2 regions of the Providencia sp. UF-183 genome follow, and region 2 is predicted to be linked to the other one. Evidence: predicted binding sites of a transcription regulator. Region 2 holds the regulator's gene; the other holds the start of a gene.
The links. The regulator PhoB, encoded in region 2, activates phosphate uptake and scavenging genes when phosphate is short. The targets are predictions, from matches to a motif close to CTGTCATAAAACTGNCNNAT.
Positions count from the first base shown of each region.

Region 1 (4,553 bases), on a different contig from region 2:
TGAGGTTCTCACGACGTAGTACATTTTCTCGTTCGTTGTTCTTGTTTGTTGCACTGCTGTTCGCAAGTTTAGTGACCAGCTACATGGTCGTATTGAATTTTGTTGTGATGCCAAGCTTACAGCAATTCAATAAAGTCCTTGCGTACGAAGTAAGAACATTGATGACCGAGAAAATGGTGCTGCAAGATGGAACCTCAGTGCGAGTTTCTCCCGCTTTGCGTAAGAAAATCTACAACGAATTAGGTATCACGTTCTATGCCCATTCGGCTGCAATGGAAGAGGGGTTGAACTGGGCTAAAGAGTATGATTTTCTGAGCGAACACATGTCGCAATACCTAGGCGGAAAGGCGAGTGTTCACCTCGAACTTGGCCGTGATTATCCGATTTTATGGTTAACGTCTTACCTCGCTCCTGATATCTGGGTGCGAGTTCCTCTGACTGAAATTGGTCAAAATCAATTCTCCCTTGTATTCAGGTATACCTTAACGATTTTCCTCACGATTTTTGCCGGGGTATGGCTGTATATTCGCTACCAAAACAAGCCATTGCTTGAATTGGAGTACCACGCAGGGGAGGTCGGAAAGGGCTTTGTCTTGCCCCCGATGCAAGAAAAGGGGGCAACGGAAGTTAGAGCAGCAATTCGGTCTTTTAACCATATGGCCGCAGGGATCAAAACTTTAGAAAATGACCGAACTGTTTTGATGGCAGGGGTCAGCCATGACTTAAGAACACCGTTAACCCGTATTCGCTTAGCCACAGAAATGATGAGTCCAGAAGACAGCTATTTGGCGGAGTCTATCAATAAAGATATTGAAGAGTGTGACGCGATTATCGGCCAATTCATGTCTTACCTGAAAACAGGCCAAGAGATGGATATGGAGTTCTGCGATCTCAACGCTATCCTTATGGAAGCAGTTAGTGCTGAAAGTAATGTTATCGGCGACATTGAAACCGCATTAGAACCGGGCTCAATGGTTGTGAACGGTAACCCGCTGGCGATTAAGCGCGCAATCACTAATATGATAGTGAATGCTTATCGCTATGGAAATGGCTGGATCAAAGTCAGCAGCGGAAAAACCGAAGATTTTGTGTGGTTCCAAGTGGAAGATGACGGCGCAGGTATCAAAGACGAAGATATCCACCGTTTATTCCAACCCTTTGTGCAAGGTGAAAAAGCGCGGAGCAACAAAGGAACTGGCTTGGGGCTAGCGATTATACGCCGTATAGTGGATGCCCATGAAGGGAGTATAGAGATCCACAAAAGTGAGCGCGGCGGGTTTGCGATTAGGGCTCTTCTCCCCCTTAAGGAAAAAGAAGACTGATATCTCGTCATATTTCAAGCCGTAGGGGTGTTGCCTACACTCAGCTACCCTAGTCACATACTGGCGTATGCTCCTAGGGATATCTTCGCTTGGCGCCTACCTACAGCTTGAACTATTTAGAGCTATCCTTTTTTGCCTAGACTAAAAATATTTTTCGCTTTTATGACAGTCTGTCATTTTTCTTTTTCAAACGTATTTTGATGTAATATTCCTTTAACTGTTTGAATTTAAATTATTTTTATTTTCATCCTGCCTAGTTTTATCTCGTCCTCAGTGAAAAAATAATCAATTGTCATAAAACTGTCATAAAAACGACATGTTGTCGTAACTAAATTGTCCTATTTTTCCTACCGTGACATACACCCAACAATTTTATACTTGATTGTTTCTATACATCCCCGGAGGGATTATGAAAATGACGCGTACCACCTTAGCAAGCGTAATGGCAGCAACTTTATCTCTGACTGCAATGTCTTCTTTTGCTGCTACCAGCCTGACCGGAGCTGGCGCGACCTTCCCTGCTCCTGTCTATGCGAAGTGGGCAGACTCTTATCAGAAAGAAACAGGTAATAAAGTGAACTATCAGGGGATCGGTTCTTCTGGTGGTGTAAAACAAATTAATGCAAAAACCGTTGATTTCGGTGCATCTGATGCGCCATTAACTGACGAAAAATTAAAAGAAGATGGCCTGTTCCAATTCCCTACCGTTATCGGTGGTGTGGTACTGGCGGTTAACGTAAAAGGTATCGAGTCAGGCCAACTGACGTTAGATGGCAACACTTTAGGTGATATCTATTTAGGTAAAATCACCAAATGGAATGACCCGGCTATCGCAAAATTAAACCCGAAAGTGAGCTTACCAGACCAAGCTATTGCTGTGGTAAGACGCTCTGACGGTTCAGGTACCACATTTGTTTTCACAAGCTACTTAGCAAAAGTCAGCACAGGTTGGAAAGATGAAGTTGGTGCAGGTTCAACCGTTAACTGGCCAAAAAACAGTGTAGGCGGTAAAGGTAACGACGGTGTTGCTGCATTCGTACAACGTCTCCCAGGCTCTATCGGTTATGTTGAATATGCTTACGCAAAACAAAATAATCTTGCGTATACTAAGTTAGTTTCTGCGGATGGCGAAGCAGTATCACCAACGGGTGAAAGCTTCAGCGCAGCAGCGAAAAAAGTTGACTGGTCTAAGTCGTTTGCACAAGACCTGACTAACCGTGACGGCGCAAACGCATGGCCAATCACATCAACGACGTTCATCTTAGTACACAAAGAACAAGCGAATGCTGAGAAAGGTAAAGCGGTTCTCGACTTCTACAACTGGGCGTACGATAAAGGGGGCAAACAAGCAGAAGCACTGGATTACGCCGTGTTACCAAAAGAAGTTGTAACAGCTGTTCGTGCAGCATGGAAAACAGAAATTAAAGATAGCCAAGGTAAAGCATTGTTCTAATGCCCCTCGGGTTGGAAATGGCGGGTAAGTACTGAGGAACAGGGCTTACCCGCTCATTGTTGTAACGCAATCCTACAAACCAAGTAGGAATGGAAAGAGAACAAAGCGCATGGCCGAAAAAACAACGGCATTTAGAGCTCCCAGCAAATCAGGTGATGTAATTTTTGGTGCACTGGTAAAGATTGCCGCGCTAATCACTTTGTTAATGCTCGGTGGCATTATTATTTCCCTTATTTTTGCATCTTGGCCAAGTATGCAGAAGTTTGGGTTTTCGTTTTTATGGACCAAAGAGTGGGATGCACCAGCGGAACAGTTTGGTGCCCTTGTGCCGATTTACGGCACCATTGTAACCTCGTTAATCGCCCTGATTATCGCGGTACCTGTCAGTTTTGGTATTGCACTGTTCTTAACAGAACTCGCACCAAATTGGCTAAAACGTCCATTAGGGATTGCTATTGAATTACTTGCCGCCATTCCCAGTATCGTTTACGGGATGTGGGGCTTATTCGTTTTCGCACCACTTTTTGCAGAATACTTCCAAGAGCCGGTCGGCAACGTGATGTCGAGTATTCCGATTGTCGGTGAATTATTTTCAGGCCCTGCATTCGGGATAGGTATTTTAGCGGCGGGGATTATCCTCGCGATTATGATTATCCCTTACATTGCGTCTGTGATGCGCGATGTGTTTGAACAAACCCCGGTGATGATGAAAGAGTCAGCCTACGGAATTGGCTGTACCACGTGGGAAGTGATTTGGAACATTGTACTGCCGTATACCCGAAACGGGGTAATAGGTGGGGTGATGTTAGGGTTAGGCCGTGCATTGGGTGAAACCATGGCGGTGACCTTCGTGATTGGTAATACTTACCAACTCGATAGCGCATCCCTCTTCATGCCAGGGAACAGTATTACCTCTGCGTTGGCAAATGAGTTTGCGGAAGCAGAAAGCGGTTTACATACCTCAGCGCTGATGGAACTTGGGCTTATCCTGTTTGTTATCACGTTCATTGTGTTGGCGATTTCCAAGTTGATGGTAATGCGTCTTGCGAAGAATGAGGGCCGTTAATATGTCTGAATCTCAACCTTTTATCGTCAATGAGAAAGAACGCGCCCGCCGTCAAGCATGGCGTCGCCAAGTGAATAGAATGGCGCTGTTTGTCTCAATGCTGACCATGGCATTTGGGCTGTTCTGGCTAGTGTGGATTTTATTTTCGACGGTGACCAAAGGGATTGATGGCATGTCCCTCAATCTGTTTACCGAAATGACCCCGCCACCAAATACCGAAGGCGGTGGTTTAGCGAATGCGATCGTCGGAAGTGGTTTATTAATTTTATGGGCAACCGTGATTGGAACGCCTTTAGGGATTTTAGCGGGGATTTACTTGGCGGAATATGGCCGTAAGTCATGGTTAGCGTCTGTAACCCGCTTTATTAATGACATTTTGTTATCAGCACCATCTATCGTTGTTGGCTTGTTTGTGTACACCATCGTGGTGGCACAAATGCAGCACTTCTCTGGTTGGGCTGGGGTGATTGCACTGGCATTGCTGCAAATTCCTATTGTTATTCGTACCACTGAAAACATGCTGAAGTTGGTACCGGATAGCTTGCGTGAAGCGGCTTATGCTCTTGGAACGCCAAAATGGAAAATGATTTTATCCATTACATTAAAAGCATCAGTATCCGGGATTATTACAGGGATTTTACTGGCAATTGCGCGTATCGCGGGGGAAACCGCACCGCTTCTGTTTACTTCACTGTCGAACCAGTTCTGGAGT
Region 1 covers NZ_JBSICD010000009.1:189,564-194,116, forward strand. Annotated here, with positions in the region: gene envZ (two-component system sensor histidine kinase EnvZ) at 1-1,322, shown strand, start outside; gene pstS (phosphate ABC transporter substrate-binding protein PstS) at 1,732-2,775, shown strand; gene pstC (phosphate ABC transporter permease PstC) at 2,885-3,841, shown strand; gene pstA (phosphate ABC transporter permease PstA) at 3,843-4,553, shown strand, end outside.
Region 1: a site for PhoB is predicted at 1,612-1,631, ahead of pstS (phosphate ABC transporter substrate-binding protein PstS). Genes of this name have one in related genera too.

Region 2 (4,553 bases):
ACCAAACACCATCGCCCCAAGGGTATCCATTGTGAGGTAGCCGTTAATAAAGCCATTTGAGAAGGCCATATCGCGGTATTCTACCGTTGATGGAATTGGGTCACCTGCTGGCCACATTACGGCTGCGACGCCTAAAATAGCCAGTGCGAGCATTTTTACAGGCGCCAATATGTGCCCTACGCTATCCAGTAATTTGCCCGGATACAGCGAAATACCTATCACTAGCACAAAATAAACTGCGCTATAGATAAGCAGTAACATGTCAGACTCGCCACCAAATAACGGGGCGATACCCACTTTATACGATACGGTTGCGGTTCTAGGCGTTGCGAATAATGGGCCAACAGATAAGTAAGCGACAACCGCGAGCAGTAAACCCGCGGTTTTCCCCACTGGTGTGCTCAGGGCTTCAATTCCGCCCCCAACTTTCGCTAATGCGATAACGGTTAATACGGGTAGACCTACACCTGTGACTAAAAAGCCAAGTGCGGCGGTCCAAACTTGTTCCCCTGCCTGTAAGCCAACCATCGGAGGGAAAATGATATTTCCTGCCCCGACAAATAACGCAAAGGTCATAAAACCTAATGCGATGATATCTCTTGATGATAAACGATGAGCCATATTATGTTAATTTTTAGTAGCGGAAATAGAAAATTACGGGTATGCACCTAGCAACCCTTTGAAATATATATAGCGAGATAGAATTCTGATAAACATACTGTTAACAATATAAAAAGTATGCTTGCTTGCCGATGACAAAACGAAAAATCAAAAAACAGAAAAAATCGCCAATAACTGACAACAAGTAGAACTTTTATAGGGCAAAAAGGCAATAGCAAACCCGAAAACAAGAGGAAATAACTAAACTAATTTTCAGAACCAGTGATTCATTTCAGTAAAATCACAATACCCGTTATATGATTTGCTTGAAAATTAATCAACTCCTCATTTTATCATTCACTTTTTTTGATAACAGGTAGGATATATTATTTTAAAATTATTAGTTGGTGGGATAATATAAAAAAACAATGCATTAATAGAATTAATTAATCGAAATAGAAGCAGGATCCACTTTATTAATAAATTGATTCTATTAATAAAGTGGAATTTTCTAAGCTTTTTTGAGTTTTTTATCATCAACAATTAGCACTGGCGGCAAGGTAAATGAGAACTCACTCCCTTTCCCCACTTGGCTAGTAACCACCAGCTGGCTGCTATGGTGTTGAACGGCATGTTTTACAATAGCCAACCCAAGCCCTGTACCGCCGCCACCTTGGCGTGAACGCGCTTTATCCACACGATAAAAACGCTCAGTTAAGCGAGGAAGATGTTCCGACGGGATCCCGGGGCCATTATCCTTCACACTAAACCGCGCGCCATTGCTGGTTCTTTGCCAATCAACACAAATTTTTGTGCCTTCTGGCGTATGATTAATGGCGTTATACACTAAGTTCGCCACCGCACTGCGCAATTGCTCTTCATTGCCATGCACCCGCAGTGATTCATCGATGTTAAACTCAAATTGCTGGCGACCGTGGCTTAAACTTAACGCCTCTTGCTCAATCATTTTGAGGATCACGGGAATATTTACTTGCTCATCAAGGTTGATTTGCGGGGCAATTTCGATGCGGGATAACTGCAAAAGTTGTTTCACTAAATTATCCATTCGGTGAGCTTGCTCTTGCATCACATTCAGCGCTTTTTTATTGACAGCAGGCATACCTTCTTGGTCATCCATCACCTCAAGATATCCCTGAATAACGGTAAGTGGCGTGCGTAGTTCATGACTCACATTGGCAAAAAAATCTCTACGCGCTTTCTCCAACCGACGTTTTTCAGTGACATCTCGCGCCACCATCAATAATTGCCCTTCCGTATAAGGCAAAATACGAAACTCAACAATTTCCCCACTATTAAGCTCAATGGTTAATGCTTGGTCATAACTTTTGATTGAAAAATAGCGGCTAAAATCAGGGTAACGCAATAGATTGAAAATATGTTGGCCGTTATCTTCTGGCCAGCGAAAACCTAACAACGCCTGCGCATGGCGGTTACACCAGAAAATATTGCCCTCCGTGGTCATCATCACGACGGCATCCGGTAAAGATTCAGCCCCACTACGAAAGCGCTTAATCAGTTGCCCTAATTCGCGACGGCGTTTACGGTTACGTTGCTGCATCTGGTAAATGCCGTAAAATATCGGCTCCCAGCCCCCTCGCCCCTCGGGTGGTAACATGCTTTTATCCAACCAAAGCCAATAAGACAATTTCAGCAAGTTATACGCATGCCACACTAAGGCGGCCAGTAAAGAAACCACTAGCAGCCAAGGTAAGTGCCCGATAAAAACGGACAAAATCAGCGCGGGTAAGATAAATAAAAACAGCCCCCAAATCAGCTGTTTAATCGATAAGCGTTCAAGCACGCATGTCTCTCCCTAGTGTGTCGTTAATAACGAACAGAGAAACGGTAACCTGTACCGCGTACTGTTTGCACCATTTTATCATGACCTTCAGTTTCTAGCGCCTTTCTTAAACGCCGAATGTGTACATCCACCGTTCTGTCTTCAACATAAACGTTCGCGCCCCAGACATAATTCAAGAGCTGTTCACGGCTGTAAACACGTTCAGGGTGCGTCATAAAGAAATGCAGAAGTTTATATTCCGTTGGCCCCATATCAATTGGGGTTTCGTTACTGGTTACACGGTGGGAGGTTGGGTCTAAGGTTAACCCATTCATTTCGATGATATCTTCCGTCGACATTGGAGAGATTCGACGGAGAATCGCTTTAACACGAGCAATTAATTCTTTCGGGGAAAACGGCTTAATCAAATAATCATCCGCACCGACCTCTAGGCCTTTCACGCGATCCTCTTCTTCCCCACGAGCCGTTAGCATCATCACTGGGACATCGCGAGTGGCGCTATCACGCTTCATATGTTTAATCACTTGGAGCCCTGACCCACCGGGGATCATCCAATCTAATAACACCAAATCGGGTAGAGGGTCGACTAACTGTGCAATTGCGCTGTCATAATCATCAGCTTCAATCGGCTGGAAACCATTCTGTTCTAATACAAAACAAACCATTTCTCGGATGGGCGCTTCATCTTCAACCACTAGAATGCGTCTTGCCATGATTGTTCCTGTAAATAAGAAGACATTGTTAATGTGAACGCATTATGCGTCACTTTTATGACAGAATTATGAATGTCTATTCGCAAATCAAATATTTCTCCTTATATTAGCGGGTAAATGTCATCTAAGTGAAATAATTCCGCCATAACACGAGAAAAACACGAGGTTTTGATAGGATAAGGTATACTGGATAGCAGTAATTTATGCCCTTTATCGAAGACAGGAACTGATGGCTCATGCGCATTATTCACACCTCTGACTGGCATCTTGGCCAATACTTTTTTACCAAAAGCCGTGCGCCTGAGCACCAACACTTTTTAAATTGGCTAGTGAACCAAGTCGAAATTCATCAAGTCGATGCCGTCATTGTGGCAGGGGATATTTTCGATACAGGGTCACCGCCAAGCTATGCCCGCGAGTTATATAATAAATTTATTGTAGATTTGCAAAAAACCGGTTGCCAGTTGGTCATTTTGAGCGGCAATCACGATTCCGTCTCTGTTCTGAATGAATCAAGCTCATTATTAAGCTACCTTAATACCCAAGTGGTCACCTCTGGCAGTGAGCCGAATGTTATCACTCTGCACAATAAACAAGCGCAACCCATTGGTCTCGTGTGCGCGATCCCTTTCTTGCGTCCTCGAGATATCCAACAGAGTGTTGCAGGGCAAAGTGTTGAAGAAAAACAACTTTCCCTCCAAACTGCCATTCATGATCACTACCAAGCCAGCTATCAACTCGCCCTCGAGCAACGGGCAATGCTCGGCCTGGATATTCCGATTATTGCCACAGGGCATTTAACGGTGATTGGAGCGGAACTCACAGATTCCGTACGCGATATTTATATCGGCACATTAGAAGCCTTCCCTTCAGGGGCATTTCCCCCTGCGGATTATATTGCACTTGGTCATATTCATCGCCCTCAAGTCATTGGTGGAAAACAACAGATTCGTTATTGCGGCTCCCCTATTGCCCTCAGTTTTGATGAAACTGCCCAACATAAAAGTGTCTGTTTAGTTGAGTTTACAGGTAGCAAATTAAGCAAAATAACCCCGTTAGCGATCCCTATTTTTCAGCCTTTACAAACGCTTAAAGGCTCATTAAAAGAGATAGAGCAACAACTTACTGTATGGCAGGACTACCAAGGTGAAAATGCGGTTTGGTTAGATATCGAAGTCGCGTCTCAAGATTATCTGGCGGATATTCAACAGCGCATCGAAACACTCACACAAAACCTTCCCGTTGAAGTCGTATTACTGCGCCGTGCAAGAAAACAAAAACAAGGGCAAAACCTTGCGCTAGCGAATGAAACCCTGAATGAACTTACCGTAGAAGAGGTTTTCCTACGCCGCCTAAGTGAAGAAACCCTTGAAGACCCTGAACGTGAACAGCGTCTAACCCAACTTTTCCAACAGTCC
Region 2 covers NZ_JBSICD010000003.1:138,935-143,487, reverse strand. Annotated here, with positions in the region: gene brnQ (branched-chain amino acid transport system II carrier protein) at 1-621, opposite strand, end outside; gene phoR (phosphate regulon sensor histidine kinase PhoR) at 1,112-2,422, opposite strand; gene phoB (phosphate regulon transcriptional regulator PhoB) at 2,446-3,135, opposite strand; gene sbcD (exonuclease subunit SbcD) at 3,372-4,553, shown strand, end outside.